2 regions of the Alloactinosynnema sp. L-07 genome follow, and region 1 is predicted to be linked to the other one. Evidence: predicted binding sites of a transcription regulator. Region 1 holds the regulator's gene; the other holds the start of a gene.

Region 1 (15,325 bases):
TCACCATGTCGGCCCGCGACTGGCTCGCGATCAACGGGTTCGACCCGGTCTACGGCGCCCGCCCACTGCGGCGGCTGGTGTCGAGCGCGATCGGCGACCAGCTGGCCAAGTCCCTGCTCGCGGGCGACATCCGCGACGGCGACACCGTCCTGGTCGACGTCACCGACGACAACACCGCGCTCGTAGTTTCCAGGGCCTGACGAAAGGTGGAGAGAGGCCGCCTCCAACCGCGGCCCCTCTCCACCTTCTATCGTGCCGCAGTGGCGACCCCGCTGCCGGAGGGGTCCACGCGGCGCGCTGAACAAGGAAAGAACGCGAGCCACGCCCCCGTGATCTTGAACACCGCGCCGCGACGACTACGCTGCTCGACGTGGGCATACCCGCGTGGATCTGGTTCGTCATCGCCGCGGTCGCGTTCGTCGCGGGCGGCCTCTTCTTGCTGCGCGACCGCGCCGTGCTGACCTCGCGCAACCGCGAGCGGCGGCGCTGGGCCGCGCTGCGCGGCTGGCAGTTCGCCGAGACCGATCAAGACCTGCCGCGCACCTGGTCGGGCGGCGCCATCGCCTACTACGGCGACAGCGTGGCCCGCGACGTCGTCACCGGGTCGACCTTCACCGCCGACGGCAGGCGCCGGGTGTACGTGTTCGACCTGGAGGCGGGCGGCCGGGTCAACACGGTGATCGCCGCGGTGCAGTGTCGCCGGGTGCATCCGGTCGTGGTCGAGCTGTGGGTGCCGAGCACGCCGTTCCAGCGCGAGCACATGCCCGAGCTGCTCGGCCCGGTCGGCCAGCGCTACGCCTTCGTCTCCGACATCTCCGGCGCCCGCGCCATGATCACCCCGGACCTGGTCGACGCCACCGAGGAGATCGGCCAGGACATCGCCGTCGCGTGGATCGAACAGGGCTGGGTGCTGGCCGCCGCCGCGCCCAACTCCAGCCCGTCGCGGCTGGAGCGGCTGCTGCGCGGCATCGGCGAGATCGCCGACGTGGTCGACCCGTTCGACGGCGAGGTGGAACCGGTCGTCCTGGACCCGGAGTCGATCAAGCGGATCGAAGGCTGATCGGCTCACAGACCACTGCCGTCGGTGATTACCACCCAGTAGCGTGACCGCATGCCTACTGCGCTCATCACCGGTGCCACCGCGGGTATCGGCGCGGCTTTCGCCCGCAAGCTCGCCGCCGACGGGTACGACCTGGTCCTGGTCGCCCGGACCACCGAGCGGCTCAAGGAGACAGCGGGCGCGCTGACCGCCGCGCACGGGGTCCAGGTGCAGACCATGACCGCCGACCTGGGCACGACGCGGGCGCGCAAGCGGGTCGAGGACCGGCTGGCCGATGAGTCCAGGCCCATCGATCTCCTGGTGAACAACGCCGGTTTCGGCACCAGCACCCCGTTCGGGATCGCCGACGTCGACGCGCTGCAGTCGCAGCTCGACGTGAACGTGACGACGGTGATGCGGCTGACCAGGGCCGCCATCCCCGGCATGGTGGCGCGCGGACACGGCGGGGTCATCAACGTCTCCAGCGTCGCCGGGTACTTCCCGTCGACCGGCCCGGCGTACTCGGCGACCAAGGCGTACGTGACCGCGCTGTCGGAGGGGCTCTCGACCACCCTGGCGGGCACCGGCGTGCGGGTGGTCGCGCTGTGTCCGGGATTCACCCACACGGAGTTCCACGCACGGGTGGGCGAGGACGTCTCGCGTATCCCCGAGTTCCTCTGGCTCGACGCCGACCGGGTGGTCGCCGACTGCCTCGACGACCTACGGCACGGCCGGTCCCGGTCGATCCCCGGCGCCCAGTACAAGGCGCTCGTCGGGTTCGCGAAGTTCGCCCCGCGCGGGCTGCTGCGCGTTCTGCAGAAGCGGGCGGCCGCGGGCCGCAACCGAGGTTAGGCTCGGGCTATGACGAACCCGCAGCCGGGCTGGTACCCCGACAATCCAGGCTCCGCGACGCTGCGCTGGTGGGACGGTGCGCAGTGGACCGCCCACACCCAGCAGGCGCAGCAGGCCCCGCGCAGCGACGCGAGCCCGTGGGAGCTGTCGCTGGAGGGTCAGCACGACCCGAGCAAGATCAAGGAACAGCAGCGCAAGGCTGGGGTGGGGCAGGTCGGCCAGGGCGGCGGCACGCTGTTCACCGAGCCTGTGCTCGTCGTGAACCAAAAGGTCAAGCTGATCGAGATGGCCGCCGAGTACTCGGTGTCCGACCAGCACGGCCGCCAGATCGGGTTCGTCGCCCAGGTCGGGCAGAGCACCCTGAAGAAGGTCGTGCGCTTCCTCGGCGAGATCGACCAGTTCATGACCCACCGCTACGAGGTGCGCGACATCAACCACCAGCCGGTGCTGGCGCTGACCAGGCCGCGCAAGGTGTTCAAGTCCCGGATGATCGTCGAGCGGCCCAACGGCCAGCCCGTCGGCGAGATCGCCCAGGACAACGTCTTCGGCAAGATCAGGTTCTCGTTCCTGGTCAACGGCCAGCAGATCGGCGCGATCCAGGCGGAGAACTGGCGGGCGTGGAACTTCGCCATCGTCGACCACACCGGCACCGAGGTCGCGCGGATCACCAAGACGTTCGAGGGCTTCGCCAAGACGCTGTTCACCACCGCGGACAACTACGTCCTGCAGATCCACCGCCCGCTGCCTGACCCGCTGATCAGCATGGTCGTGGCGTCGGCGCTGACCGTCGACACCGCGCTCAAGCAGGACAGTCGCGGGTTCAACTGACCGGCGTGAGAGGCTACGGACCCGTGCGAACCGCTCCGACTGTCGACCTGGCCGCCAAGGGTGAACTGGCCCGCCTGGTCTCCGAACTCGCTGTTGTCCACGGCCGCGTGACGCTGGCGTCCGGCAAGGAGGCCGACTACTACGTCGACCTGCGCCGGGCCACCCTGCACCACGCCGCCGCCCCGCTCATCGGCAGGCTGCTGCGCCAGGCCACCGCCGACTGGGACTACGTCGCCGCGGGCGGCCTGACCCTCGGCGCCGACCCGGTAGCGCTGGCGATGATGCACGCCGCGGCCAACGCGGGCGAGGTGCTCGACGCCTTCGTCGTGCGCAAGGCGCTCAAGGAACACGGCATGCAGCGCCGCATCGAGGGCATCGAGGTCGCGGGCCAGCGGGTCCTGGCCGTCGAGGACACCTCCACGACCGGCGGCAGCGTCCTGACCGCGGTGGACGCCCTCGACGAGGCGGGCGCGGTCGTCGTCGGCGTCGTCACCGTGGTCGACCGCGGAACCGGCGCCCGCGAAGCGATCGAGGCCCGTGGGCTGCCCTACCGGTATCTGCTTGATCTTGCCGATCTTGGGCTGTCTGACCAGTGATTTTCGCCTGTCCCAGGTACCGTGGAAGGTATCTGGGGCAGGAGGGTGCGCATGGCCGGTGTGCTCGCCGGGGCGACGATGGTGGTCCACTTCATCGCGTTGCTCTACATCGGTCTAGGCGGGTTCCTGGCCTGGAGGTGGCCGAGGTCGATCTTCTTGCACGTGTTCTTCGCGGCCTGGGGCGTGCTCGTCAACGTGTTCCCCGTGCCGTGCCCGTTGACCGCCTTGGAGAACCATTTCCGCAGGCAGCAAGGCTTGGGCGACCTCCCGGGCGGCTTCAACGAGCACTACATCATCGGCGTGCTCTTCCCCGCCGACTACATTCACGTCGTGGCAATCGGAGCACTGATAGTGCTGATCGTTTCGTATGTGGGCGCGTACCTGAGGTGGCGCACGCCCACGGTCGCCGCCAGGTGACCGGCCCCACCGAATGGGTCTTCGGCGACCCCGTCGGCGTCGGCCCGTGGGAGGGCCCGTTGCCCACCGACGAGCGCTACGACCCCGAGCTGCTGGCTGAGGGCGACCGCCGCAACGTCGTCGACCACTACCGCTACTGGCGCCGCGACGCCGTCGTGGCGGACCTGGACTCCCGACGCCACGACTTCCACGTCGCGATCGAGAACTTCCAGCACGACCACAACATCGGCACTGTGGTCCGCACCGCCAACGCCTTCACCGCGCGGGCGGTCCATATCGTCGGGCGGCGGCGGTGGAACCGCCGGGGAGCGATGGTGACCGACCGGTACCAGCACGTCGATCATCACGCGTCGGTCGACTCGCTGCTGGAGTTCGCGCGAGCCGAGGGACTGGCCGTGGTCGGCGTGGACAACACCGCGGGGTCGACGCCGATCGAGACGACGTCGTTGCCGCGGCGATGTGTGCTGATCTTCGGTCAAGAAGGGCCCGGGCTGACCGCCGAGGCGCGGGCAGGCGCGGACCTGCTGGTGTCGATCGCGCAGTTCGGGTCGACCCGGTCGATCAACGCCGGGGTCGCGGCCGGGATCGTGATGCACGCGTGGGTTCGCGAGCACGCCGACCTCAAGACCGCCTGGTAGGTCAGCGGCGCGGCTGCGGCCGCCACACCACCAGCGCGGTCTGCTGCCGAACCGGCACCAGGTCATTGCGGTACGACCGGTGGATCGCGGCGGCGGCCTGCTCCGCGGCGGCGTATGCGGCGGCGATCTCCTCGGTGAGCTGGGCGATCCGGTCGCGCAGCGCGTCGACCTCGTTCTCCAGTTCGATGATCCGCTTGATCCCCGCGAGGTTCACACCGTCCTCTTGCGACAGACGCTGCACCTCGCGAAGCAGGGCGATGTCCCGCATCGAGTACCGCCGCCCCCCACCGGACGTGCGTCCGGGGGAAACCAGCCCCTGCCGGTCGTAGCCGCGCAACGTCTGGGCGTGCAGCCCGGACAGCTGCGCGGCCACCGAGATCACGAATACCGGGGTGTCCTCATCGGCACCGGGCGGAAACGGGTTCACGACTCCCTCGCCTTCTGCACCATCGCCGTCAGGTCCGGCCGCGGGTCATGGTCGCCGCTGGCCGCCACATAGGCCTCCAGCGCCGACTTCGCCGCGTCGTCCAACGCGGGCGGCACCGTCACCGCGAGGGTCACCAGGAGATCCCCGGTCTGCCCGTCGCGCTTGGCGACGCCCTTGCCCCGCACCCGAAGCACGCGGCCGGACGCGGTCCCGGGCGCCACCCGCAGCGACACCGGAGCGTCCAGGGTCGGCACCGTCAGCGTCGTCCCGAGCGCGAGCTCCGGATACGTCACCGGCACCTTCAACGTCAGATCGATCCCGCTGCGCCCGAACACCGAGTGCGGCGTGACGTGCACGCGGACATAGAGGTCGCCCGCCGCGGCTCCGTGCCTGCCGGGTTCCCCTTGCCCCGCGAGGCGAATGCGCTGCTCGTCCTCGACCCCGGCCGGGATCCGGACCGTCAGCGTGCGGATCTTCGTGCTCACGCCCTCGCCGCCACAGTCGACACACGGGTCGTCGATCAGGCGACCGGTGCCGCGGCAGTCGCGGCACGGCTCGCTGAAGGCGAAGGCACCTTGGCTGCGGCTGACCAGGCCAGCGCCGCCACAGGTCTCGCAGGCTTTGGGGATGCTGCCCGGGCGGGCGCCCGAGCCGTGACAGGTGTCGCATGTGGACGGACTGGACAGCCGCAGCGGCACCGTGGCGCCCTTGACGGCCTCCAGGAAGTCGATGCGGACCTCGGTCTCGACGTCGGCCCCGCGCTTGGGGCGGGAGCCCGCGGCCGTGGCGCCCGCTCGGCCGCGGCCGAACAGGTTGCCCAGCAGGTCGCTGAAACCGCCGCCGCCCGCGCCGAAGCCCGGCTGGCCGCTCTGGCCGCCGAAGACGTCGCCGAAGTCGAAGTTGCCGCCAGAGCCGAAGCCGCCGGGGCGGAACCCCGACGAGCCGAACAGCGAGCGGGCCTCGTCGTACTGTTTGCGCTTCTCCGGGTCACCGAGCACGCCGTAGGCCTCGGACACCGCCTTGAAGCGGGCCTCGGCGTCGGTGTTGCCCGGGTTGGCGTCCGGGTGGAGTTCGCGCGCGAGCTTGCGGTATGCCTTTTTGACTTCCGCGTCGCCCGCGTCGGAGGAGACGCCCAACTCGCGATAGAAGTCCTTGTCGATCCAGTCCCTAGCACTCATCGGACGTCCCCTCCTCCCGTTCAGTTCTCTTCGAGCTCGGCTTCGATGACACCGTCGACAACGGCCACCGCTGGGGCGGACACCGTCTCCGCGTCGGTGACGGCGACGAGCGCCGCCCGCACCACGCGGTCGCCGAAGCGGTAGCCGCGGCGCAGGACGCCGGTGACGGTGGGCCCGTCGACCTCGGTGGAGGTGTTGTGCTGCACGGCCTCGTGCACCGACGGGTCGAACGGCTCGCCCTCGTGGCCGAACGGTTCCAGGCCCGACTTCTGCAGCGTGGCCGCGAGCTTCTCGGCCACGGCCTTGAACGCGCCGGTCAGGTCGCCGTGGGCGGCGGCCCGCTCGATGTCGTCGAGGACGGACAGCATCTCGGTGACGATGTGCGCCTTGGCGGCGGTGGCCACGACCTCACGGTCGCGGTCGACGCGCTTGCGGTAGTTGGCGTACTCGGCCTGCAGGCGTTGCAGGTCGGCGGTGCGCTCGTCGAGCTGGGCCTTGAACTCGGCGGCCGGGTCGACCTCGGGCGCGGGCTCCGGCTCGGCCGGGGCGTCGGCGCCCGCCGGGGCGGGCACCTCCGCGTCCACCGAACCGGTGCGGACCTGCCCGGTGTCCGGGTCGATCCGCCGCCGATCACGCACGACCACCCGCGGCTCTTCGCCCTCGGAGTTGTGCTGATCGGTCACTTTCGCACCTCGCTACCGCTCGGAGCCGTTCGAACGGTCACTGTGTCGATTGGTGAACTCGCAAGCTCGTTCACTTCTTTTCCTTCTCGTCGTCCACGATCTCGGCGTCGACGACATCGTCGGCGGCGTCGGCGGGCTTCGCGTCGGATGCCTGCCCATCGGCCGCTTCGGCGCCGGGGTTGGCGTAGAGGGCCGAGCCCATGGCCTGCGACTCGGTGGCCAGCTTCTCCATCGCGGCCTTGATGGCGGCGATGTCGGTGCCCGCGAGCGCGGTGTTGGCCTCCATCACCGCGGCGTTGACCTTCTCCTTGGCCTCGGCCGAGATCTTGTCGTCGTTGTCCTTGACGAACTTCTCGGTCTGGTAGACCAGCGTCTCGGCCTGGTTGCGGACCTCGGCCTCGTCGCGGCGCTTCTTGTCCTCCTCGGCGTGCGCCTCGGCGTCCTTGACCATGCGGTCGATGTCCTCCTTGGGCAGCGCGGAGCCGCCCGTGATGGTCATCGACTGCTCCTTGCCGGTGCCCAGGTCCTTCGCGCCGACGTGCACGATGCCGTTGGCGTCGATGTCGAAGGTGACCTCGATCTGCGGCACGCCACGCGGGGCGGGCGGCAGGCCGGTCAGGTCGAAGGTGCCGAGCTTCTTGTTGTCGGAGGCGAAGTCGCGCTCACCCTGGAACACCTGGATGCCCACGGTGGTCTGGTTGTCGTCGGCGGTGGAGAAGATCTCCGAGCGCTTGGTCGGGATGGTGGTGTTGCGCTCGATGAGCTTGGTGAACACCCCGCCCTTGGTCTCGATGCCCAGCGACAGCGGGGTCACGTCGAGCAGCAGGACGTCCTTGACCTCGCCCTTGAGCACACCGGCCTGCAGCGCGGCGCCGACGGCGACGACCTCGTCGGGGTTGACGCCCTTGTTGGCCTCACGGCCGCCGGTCAGCTCCTTGACCAACTCCGCGACGGCGGGCATCCGGGTGGAGCCGCCGACGAGCACCACGTGGTCGATGTCGCCGACCGGGACGCCCGCGTCCTTGACGACGTTGTTGAACGGCGCGCGGGTGCGGTCGAGCAGGTCTGCGGTGATGCGCTGGAACTCGGCCCTGGTCAGGGTCTCGTCCAGGAACATCGGGTTCTTGTCGGCGTCGACGGTGATGTACGGGAGGTTGATGTTGGCGCTGTTCGAGCTGGACAGCTCGATCTTCGCCTTCTCCGCGGCCTCGCGGATGCGCTGCAGCGCCATCTTGTCCTTGGTCAGGTCGATGCCGTTGCTCGCCTTGAACTTCTCGACCAGCCAGTCGACGATGCGCTGGTCCCAGTCGTCGCCGCCGAGGTGGTTGTCGCCGGAGGTCGCGCGGACCTCGACGACGCCGTCGCCGATCTCCAGCAGGGAGACGTCGAACGTGCCGCCGCCGAGGTCGAAGACCAGGATGGTCTGCTCCTTGGCGCCCTTGTCCAGGCCGTAGGCCAGGGCGGCCGCAGTGGGCTCGTTGACGATGCGCAGGACGTTGAGGCCCGCGATCTGCCCGGCCTCCTTGGTGGCCTGCCGCTGGGCGTCCTCGAAGTACGCCGGGACGGTGATGACCGCGTCGGTGATCGTCTCACCGAGGTAGGCCTCGGCGTCGCGCTTGAGCTTCATCAGCACGCGGGCGCTGATCTCCTGCGCGGTGTAGGCCTTGCCGTCGATCTCGGCGGTGTGCCAGTCCTCGCCCATGTGGCGCTTGATCGACCGGACCGTGCGGTCGACGTTGGTGACGGCCTGGTTCTTGGCGGGCTGGCCGACCAGAACCTCACCGTTCTTGGCGAACGCCACGATGGACGGGGTGGTCCGAGAACCCTCCGAGTTGGCGATGACCGTCGGTTCACCGCCCTCAAGGACGGCGACGACAGAGTTGGTCGTCCCCAGGTCGATGCCGACCGCACGCGCCATTGTCTTTCCTCCTGCTTGTAGCCTGCTTATGCGAAGTTGAGCCTAGCTGACTCAGTCTCCAGACTTGAGTCGCCCTCGCTCAACCTTCCTGAACCCCCAACGAGCGGCCCGACCGCGGTGTTCCCGGCGTGACCGCCCCCACACGCGGCGACGGCGGCAGCCCCCTCGACTGCCGCCGCCACGCACCCGGTCAGCTGAACCTGATCGCCACGTCACCGCTGTCGGCCTTGACGTCGACGGAGTTGGCCGCCGACTCCTCGCTCGTGATCGCGCAGTCGAGGGCGCCGCTGTCGACGTCGGTGGTGACCTTGTAGCTCCCCCTTGGCACCGCGACGGTCACCCCGCCGCTGTTGGACACGGCCCGCACGTTGCCGACCTTGTCCAGCCGCACCTCGATGTTCCCCGACGACGCCCCGATGTCGGCCGACCCGCCGATCCCCACCGCCTTGACGTCCCCCGAGTCGGCCTCGACGGCGATGTTGTCGCCGATGTCGACCAGCTCGACCCGCCCCGAGTTCGCCTCGACGTTGACCGTCCCGGAGACCTTGCGAACCGTCACGTCCCCCGAGCTGGCCTGCAGGCTGACCGACTTGGCGCCCTCGATCGTCACGTCCCCCGAGTCGACCTTGCCGGACACCGTCACCCCCTCGGGAACCACGACGTCGTAGTCGACCCAGCAGTTGCGCACCGAGCAGCCCTCAAGGATCAGCACGTCGCCGTCCACCCGGGAGGTGGCCCCTGGCCGGTCCCCGTTGTGGTGCACCTCGCGGTGCACGGTGGTCGACCCGCCCGCCCGGATCTTCACCGACCCGGAGTCGCTGGCAACCAGCACCGACTTGATCGTCTGGTCGATCTTCGTGTCGTCCGCGAACTGCCTGGAGACCATCCCGCAGGCCCCCAACCACAGCACCGCGCCCGCGACCCCCACCGCGGACACCCCCAGCACCCACGTCCGACGCGCCATCCCGCACCCCTCACCCTGGAACCTTGACTGAGGAAGACGCTATTGATGTGCGCGGGCGCGTGGCATCAGGAATGCCCCCGAATCGACCCGGGGGTTGTCCCTACCCCCACTCAGCCGGAACCGACTTCGAGCAGCGTCGGATCCGCGACCCTGGCGACGTCGCGCAAGGTGACCACGAGCAGCCGGGCGGCCGCTCGGGTCTGGTCGCGGGGGAAGTGGACAGCGAAGACCCGCTCGCCGATGGTCACCGGCTCCCAGCCCAGCCGCTTGAGCGCGGCCTCGTCGTCGGGCGCCCAGGCGTACCGACCGCCGAAGGAGGTGGAGCCGACACACTCGGTGTAGAGGAAGTCGTCCATCCGCAGTGCCTGGACGAACGGGGCCGACACGCGATTGCGGCGGAAGAAGCCCGATCTGGTGGCTGCGACAGCGGGCGCGGACACGGTGATGAACTGGTTGTCTTCGAGCTTGGACAGCCAGGGGACCAGCGACCACTCGGTGGCGGACCAGGATGAGGTGTCGAGCATGTCTCTCATTCTTGCGCGAGTCAGGAGCTTCCCTGATTCGTGGTCATGGGATGTCCCTACCTCACTAGACTGCTTGGGAGAACGACCTGGAGGAGCAACCCGTTGTCACGCACCAGGATTCGCAGGCTGACCGTGGCCACGGTGCCCGCGATCGTCGCGGGGTTCTGGCTCGGCACGGTGATCGCGCACAGCCTCGTGCGGCTACCCGACCACCGGGTCGACCACATCACCAAGCTGCTCACCACACCCGGACACGACTACCTCGTCGACTACAACGACGGCACCATCACGGCGACCGACCGGATCTCCGCGAAGTCGCTCGGCGTGCCGTGGCGCACGGTCGGCGGGTTGGCCGACGCGGTGGTCGATGACGCGGGCACGGTCTGGGCCATCGACAAGTCCGGGTCGCTGATCGAGCTCACCTGGGCGGGCGGCGCGCTCACCGAGTCGACGAGGCGACCGGTCACCGGCATCGGAGCGGAATCGGTGCTGATGGGGCACCAGCGCGGGGCGACGTTGATCAGCCCGGAGGCAGGCGCGGCGATCCGGGTCGGCGCGGGCACCGACCAGACCGTCACGGTGACCGGGCTGCGCACGCCCGTGCGCACAGCCGACCGCGGCGGCGCCGAGTCCGTGCCGGTGGCGGTGGAGCCCGCGGGCATGGTGATCTTCATCCGAGGCACGCAGGTCTCCGACGTCGACGTCGCCGCTGTGGGCTGCGACCGGCCAGGCAAACCCGCCGTGCTCGACGCCGTGACCTACGTCCCGTGCCTCGGCGCACGACGGGTCATCGCGCTCGGCGCGGACGGCCTCCAGGTCCGCCCCGACCTCACCGTCCCGGCAGGCGGCGACCCGATCCTGATCTCACGCGACGCCACCATCGTGGTCCGGGTGCCCGGTTCGAGTACGGACATCGTGATCGAGCCGGACGGCAGCACCCGACCAGTCGACACCCGGCCGGAAACGTCCGCGAGTGTCGCCCCGACGGGCACGACGACCACCTCGACCACCACCGGTCCGGCCGCGCCTGTCACGACGACCGGGCCGACGGCGACGACCCGCCCTGGTTCGGCAGGCCCGCAGCCAACCACCACGACCCAGGCAGTACCGCCGCCACCTCCAACCACGACGGGCACGGGGGCGGCGATCATCCCCACGAGCGTGAGCGCGACAGCGCGGGGCGACGGGTCCGTGCTGGTCAGCTGGACACCGGGCGCGGCCCGGCCGGACCGCTACTACGTCTGGTTCTGGGCCGCCAAGCCCCCGATGGCGGGCCGCCCCGGTGCGCGGCAGGTGCTCGACGTGTCGGGTTCGGCGAACTCGGCCGTGGTCACCTCGCTCGACCCCGGCAGCTCCGGCACGTTCTTCGTCGAGGCCGACGACGCGCCGGGGCGCTCACCGGAGTCCAACCAGATCACCACGGCCGGCTAGATGATCACGACCGGACGCAGTGCTCCGCGGACTGTCCGCGCCGATCGGTGACGACGGCCGAGACCTGAAAGCAGTACCTGGTCACCGCCGGGTCCAGTCCCGCGATGGTGACCTTGGAGGTGCCCGCCGGAGCCCTGGCCGCCAGGGTGACCACGTCACCGGCCCTGCGGGTTACCGCGAACACGGCGGTCCCGCCACTCGTGTCGCGCCAGTGGATGACGACACCGCTGCGCTGGTCGTCGACTCCCGTGATGACCGGCGCGATGGCTGGGTCGTCTCGCAGCGGCGGTGTCGGCGACGCGGCAGTCGACCCGGATGGTTTCGCCTGCCACCACGTCCACCCGAATCCGGCCGCCCCGCCCAGGACGAGCGCCACAGCGGCGGCCGCGACAACCGGCCGCCAGACGACTCGCGGCCGGGCGAGTGGACCACCCGCGAGCGCGTGCGCCAGGTCCGCCGCCGCGGCGAACCGATCCTCGCGCCGTCGAGCCAGGCACCGGGTGATGGCGTCGGCCAGGTCGGCGGGCACGTCAGCCCGGGTCATCGGCCGCGGCCTACCGGTCCGCACCCGCCGCAGGTACGCCAGTGGCGTGTCGTCGTCGGGGTCGTCCGCGCTGAACGGCGGATTGCCCTCCAATAGCGTGTAGAGCGTGGATCCGAGCGAGTAGACGTCGTCGGCCGCGGCGGGAAGTTCGCCGTCGAGCACCTGCGGCGACGCGTGCCGGTAGCTGAAGAGCTCCATCGAGGTCGAGTACCCGGCGTCCATCCGCCGGGATATCCCGAAGTCGGACAGGACATACGACGTGGCCGACCGCAAGATGTTCTGCGGCTTGACATCGCGGTGCACGACGCCTTGCTGGTGCGCGAACGCGAGTGCGTCGGCCACCGCGGCGCCGATCTCGGCCACGTCGGCGGGCGGCAGCGGCCCGGACTCGACAAGTCGGTCGTGCAGCGATCCGGCCTCGTGGTACTCCATGACCAGGCATGGCTGACCCGATGGCAGGGTCGCGGTGTCGAGAACGGTGACGATGTTGGGGTGCTCGCGACCCAAGGTCAGGGTGATGTCGAGTTCGCGCTGGAACCGGCGCGCGGCGGCGGCGTCATGGATGTCGATGACCTTCACCGCGACCACGCGGTCGAGTCCGCGGTGGCGTGCCCGAAAGACGACGCTGCCGCCTCCCTTGGCGATCGGGGTGACGTCGTCGTAGCCGTCGAGCGTGACTGTCTCCACCGCCCGGTCCCTCCCGTGGCCGAGCATATCAAGCCATTGCGCCCCAACGGACTTCCTTGATCAATCAGTAGAGTGACTCATGGGGTGGTACGGATGCTCAGGGTCGTCGTTCGGGGTGCGGGGGCGCCCACGGTGGTCCTCGGTTCGGGGGACACGCTGCTGATCGGCCGGTCACCAACCCCGGAAGGTGACGCGGACACCCAACTCCGCTACACGACTCTCGCCTTGCCTGACTGCGCGCCACATGTGTCCCGTCTTGTCGGGGAATTGGCCGTGACCAACGAGTTGGCAAGAATGCGATGGCGAGGCGAAGGCGGCGCCCAGCTGTCGAGCTTGTTCGACGCTCCTGGCGGCGCTCGCCGAGTGACGTTGTCGGCGGGAATGTCGGCGCTGATGGATGAAGGCGAGAGCCAGCTTCTGCTGCTGCGCGGCCGAGTCTGCGACACCGGATTCACCGACCTGCCGCTCATGATCGACGTGCGCCCGGTCGACCCGATCCGGATCACCCCGCAACCACCGGCGCCCGTCGAACAGGACCCGACCAGCCGCGCCCCCGGCCTGGCGAAAGGCGAACGCGAGTGGTTCGTCGCGCTGGCCCTGGCCGAACCCTGGCTCGCGGGCGACGACGACTATCCGCGCCCACCGTCGAACCGCGAGATCTACGAACGAATCCTCGGCTGGCACGGCTATGCCTGGAACCTCGAACGCTCCCAACGGGTTGACGAGGCGATCCGGTCGGTAGCCACGATCGCTTTCGGCGAGCCGGACGACCCGTTCCGCGCCCCCCGCGTCAAGCGGCTGCAGAACGTTCGGTTCGCGGTCGGCAAGCGGATCGCCGAGGTCGGACTGGTCACGGCGGCGGACCTCGATGAGGTCCACCGCCGCTCCGGATGACTCACCAGATCTGGAAGGCACGTCCCTCGAACGTAGTGTCGATGTGCCCGATTCCTGTGGCCAGCCCCCATGAATCGCCCGACCAGCCATAGGTCTTCTCCCGCCCGAACGGGCCGAATTCCGACTCCACTTGCGCAGAGTAGAGGTGGAGGTCCCCTCCGATGTATGGCTGCTCCAACTTCTGCGAAACGTACGACCTATAAGAGCCACTGGCTTGTGTGGGACCTGCGACGGTCCGAACATGGCTCTTTAGGCCGAAGTTCCAGCCGAACGGGGCGTAATCCAAGTTGACTGAAAACCCGCGGCCTGGCAGATGTGAAAATCCGAGACCCAAACATGCGCTGAGACACCCACGCACCCCAGCGTGGACAGGCAGGTCCATCCGGGGCTGCCCCTGCGGAGTCAGGGCCTTCGCCTCGAACGCCAGGTTGGCGGTCACCCCCGGTGGGGGCTGTAGGCGAGCTCCGGGCTGAAGGTGGCGGTGTAGTCGACGACATCCTCGACCTGTGCGGGGGCGGCCCCGAAACTCACCATGCCGGAATTCAAGGACGAATTGACATTCAGGCCGGGCGAGGGCCCGACGAGGTTGTTGACATCGCCGAAGTCGACGAGGCTCGACTTCTCGACCGTCTGCCCCAGGTTCGCAACCTCGGGGTTCGACAAGTCGAGACCCGCATACCCAGTGGCGTTCACGGCCGAAGCCCCCATGTCGACCAAACCCGATGGCTCCGAACCACTACTACGACCGGCACCCGGCGACGCGGCTTCACCCACCGGATCGTGATCCTGCTCGTCGGCGGACTTCTCCGGACCGCCACCGGATTTGTTCCCCTCGCTCCCAGAACCGCGACCGGCACCCGGCGACTCGGCCTCACCCCTCGGATCGTGATCCTGCTCGTCGGCGGACTTCTCCGGACCGCCACCGGATTTGTTCCCCTCGCTCCCAGAACCGCGACCGGCACCCGGCGACTCGGCCTCACCCCTCGGATCGTGATCCTGCTCGTCGGCGGACTTCTCCGGACCGCCACCGGATTTGTTCCCCTCGCTCCCAGAACCGCGACCGGCCCCCGGCGACTCGGCCTCACCCCTCGGATCGTGATCAGGCGCCGGGCCGGAGTCGGCAGGCGCAGAGGTGTCGGCGGGGCTGCCGTTGTCACCTTCCATGTACGCGTTCGCTACCCCGGTGGTGCCGCCGATCAGCAGCGCGCCGCTCAGGGCGAAGCTCATGGCCACCAATCGGGCCTTGGATCCGATCTTCACTTCTCACTCCTCATTCGGATCAGAATGCCGTCGGTTTCCGCGGCACGGACGCGATCGCGTGCGGTGGCTTCGCCGGTCGTCCAGGGTGGGCAGCCGATCGCGTTCAGGCAGTGGCCTTCCTTGACCAGGCCCAGCCGCTTGCGCAGCACGTCCAGGTCATCTGGCGACACGACCGGCGGCAACGGCACCGGCACCGGCTTCGGTTCAGGCAGCGGCAGCGGCTCAGGCCGGGGGCGCGGCAGCGGCTCGGGCCAGGGCAGCGGCAGGGGCTCGGGCCGGGGCTCGGGCCGGGGCACCGGCAAGGGCCTCGGCAGCGGCACGGGCTTGGGCCGCGGGTCGATATCCGGCTCGGGCTTCGGCTCCGGCTTCGGCTCCGGCTTCGGCTTCGGCTCGGGTCGGGGGTCGACATCCAGTTCTGGCTCCCGACCGGGGTCCTTCGTGGTGG
Region 2 (15,325 bases), 1.4 Mb from region 1:
AGCTGCCGGGACTGCCGGTGCTGGTGCTCTCGCAGTACGTCGAGGAGCGCTACGCGGTGGAGCTGCTGGCGGGCGGCGCGGGCGGGGTCGGCTACCTGCTCAAGGAGCGGGTGGCCGACGTCGCGGAGTTCGTCGACGCGGTGCGCCGGGTCGCCGGGGGCGGCACGTGCATCGACCAGGAGGTGATCGCTCAGCTCATGGCACGAGGGCGACGCAACCCCATCGACCTGCTGACGCCGCGCGAGCGCGAGGTGCTCGGCCTGATGGCCCAGGGACTGTCCAATGTGGCCATCGCCAAGTCGCTGACCGTCTCCGACGGCGCGGTGGAGAAGCACGTCGGCAACATCTTCTCCAAGCTGGGCCTGGAACCCAGCAGCGAGGAACACCGCCGCGTCCGCGCGGTGCTGACCTTCCTCGAACGGGCCTGACTAGGGCGTGTCCTGTGGATCATGGTGGGTGGGATCCGTGATCCGCTTGGTTCCTGGGCGTGCTGCGGGGACGGTCGCGTACTGGTTGTCCGTGGCCGTTCCCGCGGTGCGGTCAGGGGCCAAGCGGGCGCGGATAGCGCCCGCCATGATCCGCAGGACATGCCCGAGTGCGCTGACCACGAACCTTCACCGGGTCTCGACCTGGCGAACGTTCGTGGTCAACGCACTCGGGCGGCGGGCCGAAGACCCGCCGCCCCAAGCACTCAGCTGACGTCGAGCGTCACGTCGTCGACCACGAACGAGGTCTGCAGGTTGCTGTCCTCGTTGCTGGCGAACCGAAGCGACACCGACTTGCCCGCGAACTGCGCCAGGTCATAGGTGACCTGGCGGTATCCGCCCTTGTCGATGTTGGAGAAGGTGCCCAGCGTCGTGCCGCCCGCGGTGACGGTCAGCTTGTCGTAGGCGACATTCTCGTACTCGGCGGTGTCGATGCGCAGCCAGAACGAGAGCTTGTAGTTCGCGCAGCCGGTCGGAACCGCGACGGTCTGGCTCACGTACTCGTTGCTGACCCGACCCCAGCCACCCAGCCAGGCGCTGTAGGTCCCGCCGTGCGAGGGCTTGCCCGCGCTCGCGTGCTGGCCGATGACGTTCACCGAGGACGACCAGCCGGTCGCGCCGGACTCGAAGCCCGGGTTGGTCAGCTTCTGCCCCGGCGTGCAGGTGCCGCCGGTGATCGTCCAGGCGAAGCCGATCTTGGCCGCCTTGCCCGCCGAGTCGGTCACGGTGACGCTGGTCTGGAACGTTCCCGCCGCCGACGGCTTTCCGGAGATCAGGCCGTCGTTGCTGATCGACAGGCCGGTGGGCAGGGCGCCCGCCGACCAGGTGTACGGCGCGCTTCCGCCGCTCACCTCGAGCTGGAGTGCGACGTCGACGCCGACCTTGCCGGTCTGGTCACCCGGGTTGGTGATGGTCGGGTCACCGCCGCCGCCGCCCTCAATCGTCCAGGTGAACTTCACCGAACCGGTGGCGCCCTTGCTGTCCTTGACCGTCACGGTGACCTCGTTGGCCCCCGCCGCGGTCGGCGTGCCGGAGATCACCACGACGTCGGAGTCGCTTGGCTGCGCCGAGACACCCGCGGGCAGCCCGGTCGCCGACCACGTGTACGGCGCGGTGCCACCGGAGACCACGAGCTTCACACCGGTCTCGATGCCGACGTCGCCGGTCTGGTCACCGGGGTTGGGCAGGGTCAGGTCACCGCCACCGCCGCCCTCGATGGTCCAGGTGAACGTGGTGGATCCGGTCGCGCCCGCGCTGTCCTGGACGGTCACGGTGACCGAGTGGGAACCGCCTGCCGTCGGGACGCCCCCGATCAGAGCCACATCGGTGGTGCCAGGCTCCAGAGCGATGCCCGCGGGCAGCCCGGTCGCCGACCACGTGTACGGCGCGGTGCCACCGGAGACCACGAGCTTCAGACCGGTGTCGGTGCCCACGGTGCCGGTCTGGTCACCGGGGTTCGGCAGGGTCAGGTCGCCGCCCGCACCCTCGATCGTCCACTTGAAGGTGGCCGTCGCCGAGGTGCCCGCGCTGTCCTTGACCGTCACCGAGACCGACGCCGCGCCCGCGGTGGTCGGAGTGCCTTCCGCGACAACGGCGTTGGCCGTGCTCGACCCGAGCGTGATGCCCGCGGGCAGCCCGGACGCGGTCCAGGTGTACGGGCCGGTGCCGCCGGTCGCGGAGAGCTTGACGCTCGTCCCCACGCCGACCGTGCCGGTCTGGTCACCGGGGCTGGGCAGCTCGACCGGGGTCGTCTGGGTGCCCGGGTCGATGTAGAGCAGCCGGTTGGGCGAGCCCGTGCCGGGGTTGGTGACCTTGCTGGGCGTCGCCGCGGCGATCAGGCCAGCCTGGACCTGCGCCGGGGTGTCGCCGGGCTTGTTGGCCAGCCAGACCGCCGCCGCGCCCGCGACGTGCGGGGCGGCCATCGAGGTGCCGCTGATCGACTTCGTCGAGGTGTCGTCGGTCATCCAGGCCGACATGATCCCCACGCCGGGGGCGAAGATGTCGGTGCAGGTTCCCCAGTTGGAGAAGGTTGCCCTGGCGTCCTTGTTGTCCGACGCGTTGACCGTGATGCCCTCGGCGACCCGGGCGGGCGAGTAGTTGCAGCCGTCCTTGTTGTCGTTGGCCGACGCCAGTGAGTACGTGATGCCCTTGGCGATCGAATTGCGGACCGCGGTGTCGAGCGTGGTGGACGCGCCGCCGCCGAGGCTCATGTTGGCGACAGCGGGCTTGACCGCGTTCGCGCTGACCCAGTCGATGCCGCTGATCACGCCCGACGTGGTGCCGGAACCCTGGCAGTTCAGCACCTTGACGCCGACGATCTTGACGCCCTTGGCGATGCCGTATTCCTTGCCGCCGACCGTGCCCGCGACGTGCGTGCCGTGGCCGTTGCAGTCGGTGTTGTTGGTGTCGACCGTGTTGGTGCCCCAGGTCGCGCGGCCCTCGAACGTGGTGTGCGAGACGCGGACCCCGGTGTCGATGACGTACGCGGTCACGTTCGACGCGCGCGTGCCGAAGCTGTACTTGTTGTCCAGCGGCAGGTTGCGCTGGTCGACTCGGTCCAGGCCCCACGAGGGCGGGTTGAGCTGGTCCTCGGTCATCTTGACCTGGGCGTCCTGCTCGACGTAGGCGACCGCGGGGTCGGCGGCGAGCTTGCGTGCCTGGGCCGGGCTCATCCGGGCGGCGAACCCGTTGACCGAGTTCTGCCACGCGGTGGTCACGGTGCCGCCGTACTTGGCGGTCAGGGTCGAGGCGGTGCGCGCGGAGGCCGATCTCGGCGCCGCGCTGTCCTTGACCACCACGATGTAGCTGTCGGTCACCGCGTCGGCGCGGTCAGCGCCGAGCACGATGCCCTCCGCAGCGGTGGCGGGTATGGCTGTGACGCCCACCGCCACCGCTGTCGCTGCGAACAAGCCGAGCAGTGCCGCCCGGCTCGCGCGTAGTTGTGCCATCGAAGGTTCTCCCTCAGTGCAGGGGTCTCCGCCGGCCACGCAGGTGGGCGACCGGCAGAGATGCAGGGGTATTCGACGTTCGCGCGAACGTGTTTCGAAGAATAGTCACGGATACGTCGAATACCGCTACAGCTACCGGTGAGAAACGACCGTTCAGGCGATTTCAATAGACCGGCGGAACCACGACCACACGCTACCTTCCCATGGCATTGCCATATTAAGTATAAGCATAGCCTCTACCCATAGCTGCAGGTAGTTCACGCGACAAGCGTTTGTGCGGCGACCGGCTCCAATGCCAGGTCCAGCGCTTCCCTGACATCGCCGACCAAATGCACGGTGAGGGCCTCGCGCACCGATTCCGGCACGTCGTCGAGATCGGGTTCATTGCGCTTGGGCAGCACGACGGTAGTGATTCCGGCTCGGTGGGCGGCCAGCAGTTTCTGCTTGACTCCACCGATCGGCAGCACCCGCCCGGTCAGCGACACCTCGCCGGTCATCGCCACGTCCGCCCGCACCGGCCTGCCCGACAGCAGCGAGGCCAGGGCCGTGGTCATGGTGACACCCGCGCTCGGCCCGTCCTTGGGCACCGCGCCCGCGGGCACGTGCACGTGCACCCCGCGCTCGGCCAGTTCGGCGACCGGCAGACCCAGTTCGGGGCCGTGGGACCGCAGGTAGGACAGCGCGATCTGCGCCGACTCCTTCATCACGTCACCCAACTGCCCGGTAAGTGTGACCCCGGCCGACCCGGTGTCCTTGTCGGCCAGCGACGCCTCCACGAACAGCACGTCACCGCCCGCCCCGGTCACCGCGAGGCCGGTCGACACCCCGGGCACCGCTGTGCGCTCGGCCGACTCCGGCGTGTGCTTCGGGCTGCCCAGGTAGCCGCGCAGGTCCGCGGCGCCGACGCTGAGGGGAAGCACGGACTCGCCCAGCGCCAGCTTGGCGGTGACCTTGCGCAGGATGCGCGCGATCGATCGCTCGAGCTGCCGCACGCCCGCCTCACGGGTGTACTCCCCCGCCAGCGACCGCAGCGCCGACTCGTCGACCGCCACTTCCTCGGCGGTCAGCCCCGCCCGCTCCAACTGCCGTGGCAACAGGTGGTCGGCGGCGATGACGACCTTCTCGTCCTCGGTGTACCCGTCGAGCCGGACCAGCTCCATCCGGTCGAGCAGCGGCGCCGGGATGGACTCGATGACGTTCGCCGTCGCCAGGAAGACCACATCGGACAGATCGAGCTCGACCTCCAGGTAGTGGTCACGGAACGTGTGGTTCTGCGCCGGGTCGAGCACCTCCAGCAGCGCGGCCGTCGGGTCGCCCCGGTAGTCCGACCCGACCTTGTCGATCTCGTCGAGCAGCACGACCGGGTTCATCGACCCGGCCTCAGTGATCGCCCGAACGATCCGTCCCGGCAGCGCGCCGACGTAGGTCCGGCGGTGCCCGCGGATCTCCGCCTCGTCCCGGACACCACCGAGCGCGACCCGCACGAACTCGCGCCCCATGGCCCGCGCCACGGACTCGCCGAGCGAGGTCTTGCCCACCCCGGGCGGCCCCGCCAGCGCGAGCACGGCCCCACTGCGCCGCCCGCCGACGATGCCGAGCCCACGCTCGTCGCGCCGCTTGCGCACGGCAAGGTACTCGATGATCCGGTCCTTCACGTCGTCGAGCCCGGCGTGGTCGGCGTCGAGGATCGCCCGCGCCCCGGGGATGTCGTAGGCGTCCTCGGTCCGGCTGTTCCACGGCAGTTCCAGGACGGTGTCGAGCCACGTCCGGATCCAGCCCACCTCAGGGGACTGCTCGGACGTCCGCTCCAACTTGTCCACTTCGGACAGGGCGGCGGCGCGCACCTTCTCCGGCAGGTCGGCCTGCTCCACCCTGGCCCGGTAGTCCTGCTCCTCGGACGCGGGCTTGCCGTCGAGTTCGGCCAGTTCCTTGCGGATGGCGGACAACTGCTGCCGAAGCAGGAACTCCCGTTGCTGCTTCTCCATCCCCTCCTTGACGTCCTTGCGAATCGTCTCGGCGACGTCGAGTTCGGCCAGGTGTTCTTTGCCCCACGCCAAGAGCTTCGCGAGCCGGGCGGCCACGTCGGTGGTCTCCAGCAGCCAGACCTTGCGCTCGTCGGTCAGGTAGGGGGCGTATCCCGCCATGTCGGCCAGGATGGAGGGGTCGTCGATCTGGTTGACCGTGTCCACGACCTGCCACGCGCCGCGCTGCTGCAGGATGGTGGTGACCAGGCCCTTGTACTCACGGGCGAGTTCCCGCGCTTCATCGGTGACGGTCTCGTCGGCGGTCTCGACGTGCACCCAGAGCGCCGCGCCGGGCCCGGTTGTGCCCGCCCCGATGCGGACGCGGCCGGTGCCCCGGACCACAGCGGCGAGGTCCCCGCCGGGCAGCCTGCCGACCTGCTCCACGACGGCCAGGGTGCCGACCGAGGCATACTTGCCGTCGAGGCGAGGGACGAGAACGACCCGAGCGGGCTCGGTACCGGCCTGTGCGGCCTCGATGGCGGCCCGCGCCTCGGCGGCGTTGTCGGAGCCGGTCAGGTGGATGGGGACGACCATGCCGGGCAGCAGGACCGTGTCGTCCAGTGGCAGCACCGGCAGCGTCAGGGCCTCGGACATTTCCGATCACACTCCCAAAGTTGAGTCTGACTAGCTCAACCTCTTTGAGCGTGCCTTTGTTTCCGCGACGCGTTCGCCCTGAGCAAACCCCTGAAACGGCATCGGAGCCGTCCGACCGTGCGGTCGTACGGCTCCGATGACTCGCCAGGTCGTTAGGCGGGCTTGCGCAGCAGGAAGAGGTATGAGCCCAGGTGCTCGCGGAAGAACGAGCGCACCAGCGGGATCACGTAGTCCATCTCGGCGACGGCCTCGGCACCGTAGAGGTCGACGATCTCGGCACGCCGGTCGCCGTAGAGCAGGCCCATCAGCTCGCCGGTGAAGGCGGTGTTCTGGGTCATGTTCTCGACCTGGATCAGCTCGAAGCCCGCCGTGGCGGCCATCTCCATGATCTTCGCGGGCGTGATCGGGGGCATGCAGTGCCAGGTCTGCAGGTACGCGGTCAGCTGCTCCTCGGTGGGCTCGCCGCGCAGGGTGAAGTCGCTCACCAGGAAGTAGCCACCGGGCTTGAGCACCCGGGCCGCCTCGTGGAACGCCTTCTGCCGGTCGGACAGGTGGGCGAACACCTCGATCGAGAGCGCGGAGTCGAACGTCTCGTCCGGGAACTCAAGGGCCATCGCGTCGCCGTACTGGAAGTCGACGCGGTCGGTGACGCCCTCGGCCTCGGCGGTCTTGACGGCCTCGGCGAGCTGGCCGCGGCTGACGTTGATGCCGGTGGCCCGCACGCCGCTCGCCTTGACGAACTCGATCGCGGGCAGGCCCGCGCCGCAGCCGATGTCCAGCAGGTGCTCGCCCGCGTTCATCGCCAGGGTCTTGATGTGGTGCTCGGTCTGCTTGTCCTGCGTCCGGTTGGACAGGTCGAGCAGCGTGCGGGCGGGCTTGCGCTCACCGATCGGCGACCACGCCCCGATGTGCAGGCTGAACTCCGCGGCGATCAGCTTGTGGAGCCCCAAGTACTCGTCGTAGCCGACGCCGACTTCCTCGGGGGTCGGCGCGGTGAACTCGCCGACAGTTTCCTCGTTCACTGTTGCTGTCATTGCCCTGCAACCCCTTCCAGCGCGAATCCCTCTATTCGCGCCTCAGGCTAATGCTCGGCAGGGTGCGCGAACCGGTCCGCACTTTGGTGTCCAAGTGCGGACTCTCGCAGGTCGGAGGCCTGACGCGGCGGCTAGTGGCGGCCCTTCAGCGCGCGCCCCAGCTCCTTGGTCATCTCCCGGTTCGCGTCCCGTTTGGCGAGATCCTGGCGCTTGTCGTAGGACTTCTTGCCCTTCGCCAGCGCCAGTTCGACCTTGACCTTGCCGTCCTTGAAGTACATCGACAGCGGCACCAGGCTCAGGCCGCTCTCCTTGATCTTGCCGATGAGCCGCAGGATCTCGCCCTTGTGCAGCAGCAGTTTCCGGGTCCTGCGGGGTTCGTGGTTCGTCCACGTTCCCTGCGTGTACTCGGGAATGTGCAGGTTGCGCAGCCAGACCTCACCGTCGTCGACCGTGGCGAACGCGTCCACCAGCGACGCGCGGCCCTCACGGAGGCTCTTGACCTCGGTGCCGAGCAGGACCATGCCCGCCTCGTAGGTGTCCACGATCGCGTAGTCGTGCCGTGCCTTGCGGTTGGACACGATCACCTTGTGGCCGCGTTCCTTCGCCATTACGTCCGCACGTACAGGCGCAGGGTGACGTAGCCGGTGATGGCCGAGATCACGATGGCGATCAGCATCAGGATCGGGGACACGAACGCGATGTCGGCCGCGCCGATCGAGCTGACGACCCCGGCCTCGATCGGGTCGCGCAGGACGTCGTCGGCGAAGGAGACCTTGCCGACGATCAGCAGTCCGATCGCGACGACGGCGCCGACCAGGCCGGTGACCACCGCCTCCAGGAGGAACGGGAGCTGGGTGTACCACCGGGTCGCGCCGACCAGGCGCATGATGCCGACCTCGGTCTTGCGGGTGAAGGCCGACAGCTGCACGGTGTTGGAGATCAGCAGCAGGGCCGCGACCGCCATGATGCCCGCCACGAAGAACACACCGGTCCGCACGCCGTTGAGCGCGCTGAAGAAGCGTTCGAGGAACTCGTTCTGGTCGGCGATGGTGTCGATGCCCGCGCGGCCGCCGTAGGCCTGGGTGATCACCTCGGGGCGGTCGGGGTCCTTGAGCTTGACCCGGAACGACGCGGGCAGGGCCTCCGGCCGGGCCAGCTTCACCAGCTCCGGCTGCGCCTCGAAGATGCGCTTGAAGCGCTCGAAGGCCTCCTCGCGGTTCTCGAACTGCACCGACTCGACCGCGGGGTCGTTCTCCAGTGCCGTCCGCAGGCCCTTGCACGGGTCGGCCGCGCAGGCCTTGTCGGTCGCGGACACGTCGTTGGTCAGGTAGACGCTGACCTCGACCTTGTCCTGGTAGAGCTCCTGGGTGTTATCGATCATCCGCACGATCAGCAGGCCGCCGCCGAGCAGGAACAGCGAGATGGCGGTCGTGATGATCATGGCGATGGTCATCGTGATATTCCGGCGAAGACCGGTGAGGACCTCGCTGAACACGAAGCTGGCACGCATCGGGGGTGGTGTTCCTCGTCGTTGGGGGCAGGTGGCTCGGGATCAGCGGCCGACGCCGTAGACGCCGCGGGCGTCGTCGCGCAGGACGCGGCCGAGGTCGAGTTCGACGACGCGGCGGCGCATCGAGTCCACGATGGAGTGGTCGTGCGTGGCCATGAGGACCGTGGTGCCGGTGCGGTTGATGCGCTCCAGCAGAAGCATGATGTCCTGGCTCGTGTCCGGGTCCAGGTTTCCGGTCGGCTCGTCGGCCAGCAGCATCAACGGCCGGTTGACGAACGCCCGCGCGATCGCGACCCGCTGCTGCTCACCGCCGGACAGCTCCGAGGGCATGCGCTCGGCCTTGCCCTCCAGGCCGACCAGCTCCAATACCTCGGGCACGACCTTCTTGATGGTGTGCCGCGGCTTGCCGATGACCTCCAGCGCGAACGCGACGTTCTCCGCGACGGTCTTGTTCTGCAGCAGCCGGAAGTCCTGGAAGACACAGCCGATGGACTGCCGCAGCCGCGGCACCCGGCGCCGCGCCATCCGCGCGACGTCGAAGTTGGCGACGTAGACCCGGCCCTTGCTGGGCACCTCCTCGCGCAGCAACAGGCGCAGGAACGTCGACTTCCCCGACCCCGAGGGACCGATGAGGAAGACGAACTCGCCCTTGTCGATCTCGACCGACACGTTCTCCAGGGCGGGGCGCGTGGAGGTCTTGTAGACCTTGGAAACCTGTTCGAGGCGGATCACGGTGGGCGAGTCTACCCGCGCTTGTTATGCACCCGTTGTTTCGGCTCGCGTTAATGTTTTCCCAGGTGACCGTGCGTGCGCGAGCAGTTACTACTGGGTACGGCGCCAGCGGATCCCGGCCTCCAGGAAGCCGTCGATGTCGCCGTCGAGCACCCCGGACGGGTTGCCGACCTCGAACTCCGTGCGCAGGTCCTTGACCATCTGGTACGGGTGCAGCACATAGGACCGCATCTGGTTGCCCCACGACCCGCTGGAGGAGTCCTTGAGGGCGTCCATCTTGGCCTGGTCCTCCTGCCTGCGGCGTTCGAGCAGCTTGGCCTGCAGGACGACCATCGCCGAGGCCTTGTTCTGCAGCTGCGAGCGCTCGTTCTGGCAGGACACCACGATGCCGGTGGGGATGTGGGTCAGCCGGACCGCCGAGTCGGTGGTGTTGACGCCCTGTCCACCCGGACCGGACGCGCGGTACACGTCGACGCGCAGGTCCTTCTCCTCGATGTCGACGTGGTCGGTCGTCTCCACCTGGGGCACGACCTCGACCGCGGCGAACGAGGTCTGCCTGCGGCCCTGGTTGTCGAACGGCGAGATGCGCACCAGCCGGTGCGTGCCCTGCTCGACCGACAGCGTGCCGTAGGCGTAGGGCGCGGTGACCTTGAACGTCGTGGACTTGATGCCCGCCTCTTCGGCGTAGGACGTGTCGTAGACGTCGGTCGGGTAGCCGTGGCGCTCGGCCCAGCGCAGGTACATGCGCATCAGCATCTCGGCGAAGTCGGCGGCGTCGACGCCGCCTGCCTCGGACCGGATGGTGATGAGCGCGTCACGCTCGTCGTACTCACCGGACAGCAGCGTCCGGACCTCAAGGGACGAGATGTCCCCGCGCAGGCGGTCCCGCTCGGCGTCGGCCTCCGCGGTCGCGTCGGCGTCGCCGCCATCCTCTTCGGCCAGCTCGTACATGACGGGCAGGTCGTCGAGGCGGGAGCGCAGCTCCTCCACCTTGCGCAGTTCGGACTGCCGGTGGGAGAGCTGGCTGGTGACCTTCTGGGCGGACTCCGGGTCGTCCCAGAGGTCCGGTCGCGCGGCCTGTTCTTCCAGCTCAGCGATCTGCGCGCGCAGGCCGTCGAGGTCCATCACCGCCTCGACGCTGGTGAGCGTGGCGGAGAGGTCCTTCAGGTCAGCGGCGACGTCCAGGTTCACGTCGAAAGAGATTACGCGGACGCGAACGCCGCCGCTGCGCCGGTCAGGCCTTCGGGATCGAGTCCAGCAGCTTCAGCACAGCCTTGGCCCGCGCCACGCCGAACTCGGCGATCGCCTTCTCATACGGGTCCTCGGCCGTCTTGACGACCAGCTTGAGCGACTCGTGCTCGCCGTTGTAGACGACCTTGGCCGAGTCGATCAGCGCGACCCGTTGCTTGGCGGTGAGCGTGCTGGCGTGCACCAGGCGCAGGATCAGCGGACTGCGCAGGTGATCGGGACCGGGCTCACCACCCAGCCACCCCTTGAACGCCTTCTTGCCCGCGGCGGTGATCACGTACTGCTGGCTCGAGCGCGGCCCTTGCTTGCCAAGGCGGACAAGACCGCCGTCGGCGAGCGCTGGCAGCTCCCGATAGACCTGGCTGCGCGTGACACTGAAAAACGAGCCGAAGCGTTCGCGGGCGGCGGACACGAGCTGGCCACCGGTCTGCGGACCTTCGTGCAGCAGACCCAAGAGGGCAGCGGCGGTTGCATTCAATTCAGACACCCCACCACGGTCCCACGCCGACGGCCCGCTGTCCACAGTGGCCTGGTGGGTGAGTCCACAATGGCTGATCATTAAACTAAATCGCTGTCCACCATCGGACGCGACCGAACAGCCCAAGTCAGCGGCCCCGTCCGGCCCAAGCGGCGACAGTCTCAACAGGACTGACTCGATCCGCTCACCCAAATGAGTGGCAACGTTGTTAACGCGAATACCCATTCGGCGCAGCATCAGAACACAGCTGTAATCGGGGTTGTGCGACTAACTCGTCGCAAATGTGCCACAGATCACGTTTTGATGTCCTCAATACTGGGAAATTCGCCGCGTTCCGTTATCGAATTCCCTACGTAGGTAGGTATCGCGGGCGGGCGCGCTACCGGGATCATGCTGCGCGGTCCATTGTGGAGGATAAGCGAAGGGCCGGTCCCGTGGGACCGGCCCTTGCGTTGTAGCGGGGACAGGATTTGAACCTGCGACCTCTGGGTTATGAGCCCAGCGAGCTACCGAGCTGCTCCACCCCGCGTCGTTGTAATTGGAACTCTACACACCCTCTGGGACTGGGTTTCACTGGGGGTCCTCTGGGGTCTGCGGGGGCCTCAGGCTGCTTCGATGGGAGTGGGGTCGTTCGGGCTTCGACGGCTGGGTCGGCTCCCTCGTCAATCAGCGTCTTGTCCGGAAACAGCGCTGTCAAGGGCACCTGCGGCGTCGCTGCGCGATCAGCGAGCTGACCCTTGACAGCGCTGTTTCCGGACAAGGGATTGCCAGGACGAGGGTGCAGGGGGAAGTGCAGGGACCTTCGGTCCCCACAAGAACAAGGACCTCGCACGTGTCTCCTTGCAGGACTGGCGCCGACCCCCGACAGCACCAGACACGAGCCGCCAGCGACCAGCCACGAAACGCGAAGCACGACGGCGCGAAAGCGGCGAGGTTCTCGACTACGGATGCCGGGCACGGCTGGATCGTGAGAGTACGCACCGTGGGCGACTCGGCTATTGGTTACACACCCCGCCCACCACCAGCTACGGACAACGGGCACGGCTGGTTCGCGAGAGTACGCACCGTGGGGGTGTGGGGGGTCGCCCCCCACAAGCAACGCGAAAGAGGCCCTGCGAGCAAGCGAAGCTTGCGAGCAGGGCCTCTCGACTCTGTAGCGGGGACAGGATTTGAACCTGCGACCTCTGGGTTATGAGCCCAGCGAGCTACCGAGCTGCTCCACCCCGCGTCGGTAATTGGAACTCTACGCGGGGGCTACGAGCAGGTGCAAATCGGGTGGCTCTTAGGTGACTGGGCTCACCCGCCGCCGGTGGGCGGTGGGGTCGGGGACGGGGATGCGCCCGGGGTGGACGGGTTGCTGGTGGGTTGGCCTGCCTTGGCTTTCGCCTCGTCGTACTTCTTCGCGGCGGCGTCGAGTTCGGCGAGGGCCTTGCCCTGTTCGGTGAAGTCGCCGGACCGCTGGGCTTCGCGGAGGTGGGTGATGGCGGCGTTGAGGGCTTGGACCGCCTGGTCCATCTCCGGGGTGTTCGAGCCGCCGCCCGTCGTGGGCGCGGGTGCCGACGTAGTGGGCGCTGAGGTCGACGTGGGCGGGTTGGTGCCGTTCTCCCCTGGCTTGGTCGCCGTGTCGCCGGTGCCGGCGCCGAAGACCTCGTTGAGGGCCTCGTCGATGGTGGGGGCGAAGCCGACCTTGTTGCCGAAGGAGACCAGCACGCGGGCCAGCTGTGGGAAGGCGTTGGCGTCCTTGCGCTGGATGTAGATCGGTTCGACGAACAGCAGTCCGTCCGCTACGGGCAGTGTCAGCAGGTTGCCGAATCTGACGTTGACGGTCGGGTTCTGGATGAGTGTCCGGTTCTCGGCGACTTCCGGTGTTGTCAGGAACCGGTTCTGCACCTGGCCGGGGCCGTCGATCTGCACGCTGCCGGTTGTGGGCAACCGCAGGACTCTGATCTTCCCGTAGTCCTGCGGGTCGGACGAGACCGAAACCCACGACGCCAGGAACGCGCGGTTGAGCAGCGTAAGCGCGCTGGTGATCTGGAATGTCGCCTTGGTCTGTCCGGGTGCCTGCGCCAGCACGTAGTACGGCGGCTGGTTGGCGCCGTTGCCGGTGGTGTTGGAGCCGCCGTCCTCGGTGGGGTCGGCAGGCACGTTCCAGAATGTCTTCTGCGAGAAGAACTCGCCCGCGTCGGACACGTGGTACTTCGACAGCAGCTCACGCTGGACCTTGAACAGGTCCTCCGGGTAGCGGAAGTGTTCGCTGAGGCCCGAGGGGATCTCCGACTTGGCCTTCACCGTGCCGGGGAACACCTTCTGCCACGCCTTGAGTACCGGGTCCTGCTCGTCGATCGCGTACAGCGACACCGATCCGTCGTAGGCGTCCACTGTGGCCTTCACGGAGTTGCGGATGTAGCTGATCGTGCGGTTCTCCTGCCGCACGACGCCGCCGAGGGAGTCGGTGGTGGCCTCGCCGAGCGGGGTGCGCTGGGCGTAGGGGTAGTTCTCCAGGGTGGTGTAGCCGTCGACGATCCAGAGGATCTTGCCGTTGACCACGGCCGGGTACGGGTCGCCGTCGAGGGTCAGCCACGGCGCTACCTTGCTGACCCGGTCGCGCGGGTTGCGGTTGTACATGATCTTCGAGCCCTCGCCGATCTGCGACGAGAACAGGATGTTGCGCTCGGCGTGGTGCAGCGTGAAGAGGAGCTTGTTGAACACGTTGTCGATCGCCACGCCGCCGGTGCCCTGGTAGGACACGGTGCTGGCGGGGGTGTCGTACTCCATCGGCTTGTCGCCGTTCTTGCCGCCGACGATCGCGTAGTCGGTGGCCAGCTCGCCGTAGTAGATGCGCGGCTGGTCGACCTTGATCGGCCCCTGGGTGGCCAGGTCGCTGACCTTGAAGATCGGGAAGCCACCCTGGTCGCTTGAGTCCTGCAGCGCCGAGTTGACCGTGTTCGCGGGCGCGGCGACGAAGCCGTTGCCGTGGGTGAACACCATGTGCCGGTTGATCCAGCCGCCCTGGGTCTCGGTGAGCCCGGTCGTCTTGATCTCGCGCGCGGCGACGATGTAGTCCTGGGTCTTGCCGTCGATGGTGTAGCGGTCGATGTCGAGCTTCTCCGGGAAGCCGTAGAAGTTCTCGCGGCCCTCCCGCTGGGTGAACGTCGGCGCCAGGATGTTCGGGTCGAGGAGCCGGACGTTGGACAGCGTGTTGGTGCTGCTCTGGTCGGCGCGGATGGCGGCGCCGGTGGCGTCGGTGCGGCCGGGATAGTCCTGGATGGTGACCTTGTCGGTACTCACCCCGAACGCGGCGCGGGTGGCGTCGATGTTGCGCTGGATGGACAGCGCTTCCTTGGCGTTCTCGTTCGGGCGGACCGAGAACTGCTGGATGATCGCGGGCCAGCCGACGCCGACGAGCAGGCCGGACAGGATCAGCAGCGCGGTGGCGATGGCGGGCAGCTGCAGGTTGCGCAGGAACGCGCCCGCGAAAAAGGCGACCGCGCAGAACGCCGCGATGAACATCAGGATGAGCTTGGCGGGCAGCACCGCGTTGAGGTCGGTGTAGGTGGCGCCGCTGAACAGCGCGTTGCGCGTCGAGAACAGCAGCTCGTAGCGCTCGAAGAAGTAGTCGACGGCGTAGATCAGCACGAAGACGCCCGCGATGATCGACAGCTGCATGCGCGCGGGCGCGGCCAGCTGGCCGCCCTTCCCGGCCAGCCGGATGCCGCCGAAGATGTAGTGGATGATCAGCGCGCCGAAGAAGGCGAGGGCGACCGCGACGAACAGCCAGCTGATGAGCCAGGTGATGAACGGCAGCTGGAAGGCGTAGAACCCGAGGTCGATGTTGAACTGCGGGTCGGTGATGCCGAAGTCGGTGCCGTTGAACATCAACTGGACGATCTGCCAGTCGTTCTGCGCCGCCGAACCCGCGATCAGGCCGACGAGCACCGGGACGCCGATGCCGAACAGCCGCACCCGCTGCACGATGGTCGACCGGTAGCGGGCCAGCGGGTCGTCGGCACTGGACACGGGAACGAACACCGGCCGCGACCGGTAGGCGATCCAGAGGCTCAACGCCAGCAGGCCGCCCACCAGGGCGCCGACCCCGAAGAACAGGCTGATTCTGGTCCACAGGACAGTACTGAACACCGACCGGAAGCCGACCTCACCGAACCACAGCCAGTTCACATAGGTGCTGAGCAGCCGCGACCCGACGAGCATCAGCCCAAGGAAGATCGCGGCGAGAATGAGCAGGAACCGGCTTCGGCGAGACAGCTTCGGCAG

Evidence for each region. The regulator HspR, encoded in region 1, represses chaperone genes until heat shock. The targets are predictions, from matches to a motif close to ANNTTGAGTNNNNNNNACTCAANNT.
Region 2: the regulator HspR is predicted to act here: its motif matches at 6,069-6,093, upstream of lon (endopeptidase La).

Annotation. Positions count from the first base shown of each region.
Region 1 covers NZ_LN850107.1:5,667,032-5,682,356, forward strand. The annotation lists gene clpB (ATP-dependent chaperone ClpB) at 1-200, shown strand, start outside; gene BN1701_RS25690 (hypothetical protein) at 371-1,060, shown strand; gene BN1701_RS25695 (SDR family oxidoreductase) at 1,112-1,891, shown strand; gene BN1701_RS25700 (phospholipid scramblase-related protein) at 1,901-2,719, shown strand; gene pyrE (orotate phosphoribosyltransferase) at 2,743-3,315, shown strand; gene BN1701_RS25710 (DUF2784 domain-containing protein) at 3,367-3,732, shown strand; gene BN1701_RS25715 (RNA methyltransferase) at 3,729-4,370, shown strand; gene BN1701_RS25720 (heat shock protein transcriptional repressor HspR) at 4,372-4,797, opposite strand; gene dnaJ (molecular chaperone DnaJ) at 4,794-5,975, opposite strand; gene grpE (nucleotide exchange factor GrpE) at 5,996-6,658, opposite strand; gene dnaK (molecular chaperone DnaK) at 6,729-8,576, opposite strand; gene BN1701_RS25740 (DUF4097 family beta strand repeat-containing protein) at 8,767-9,540, opposite strand; gene BN1701_RS25745 (hypothetical protein) at 9,651-10,064, opposite strand; gene BN1701_RS25750 (fibronectin type III domain-containing protein) at 10,167-11,495, shown strand; gene BN1701_RS25755 (serine/threonine-protein kinase) at 11,500-12,726, opposite strand; gene BN1701_RS25760 (hypothetical protein) at 12,820-13,620, shown strand; gene BN1701_RS37915 (hypothetical protein) at 13,622-13,750, opposite strand; gene BN1701_RS25765 (hypothetical protein) at 14,056-14,880, opposite strand; gene BN1701_RS25770 (GDSL-type esterase/lipase family protein) at 14,877-15,325, opposite strand, start outside.
Region 2 covers NZ_LN850107.1:7,025,252-7,040,576, reverse strand. The annotation lists gene BN1701_RS32265 (response regulator transcription factor) at 1-428, shown strand, start outside; gene BN1701_RS36205 (hypothetical protein) at 429-608, opposite strand; gene BN1701_RS37710 (S8 family peptidase) at 692-3,433, opposite strand; gene lon (endopeptidase La) at 3,691-6,051, opposite strand; gene BN1701_RS32250 (methyltransferase domain-containing protein) at 6,204-7,085, opposite strand; gene smpB (SsrA-binding protein SmpB) at 7,217-7,693, opposite strand; gene ftsX (permease-like cell division protein FtsX) at 7,693-8,595, opposite strand; gene ftsE (cell division ATP-binding protein FtsE) at 8,638-9,327, opposite strand; gene prfB (peptide chain release factor 2) at 9,418-10,518, opposite strand; gene BN1701_RS32225 (PadR family transcriptional regulator) at 10,562-11,062, opposite strand; tRNA gene BN1701_RS32220 (tRNA-Met) at 11,509-11,582, opposite strand; tRNA gene BN1701_RS32215 (tRNA-Met) at 12,208-12,281, opposite strand; gene BN1701_RS32210 (UPF0182 family protein) at 12,350-15,325, opposite strand, start outside.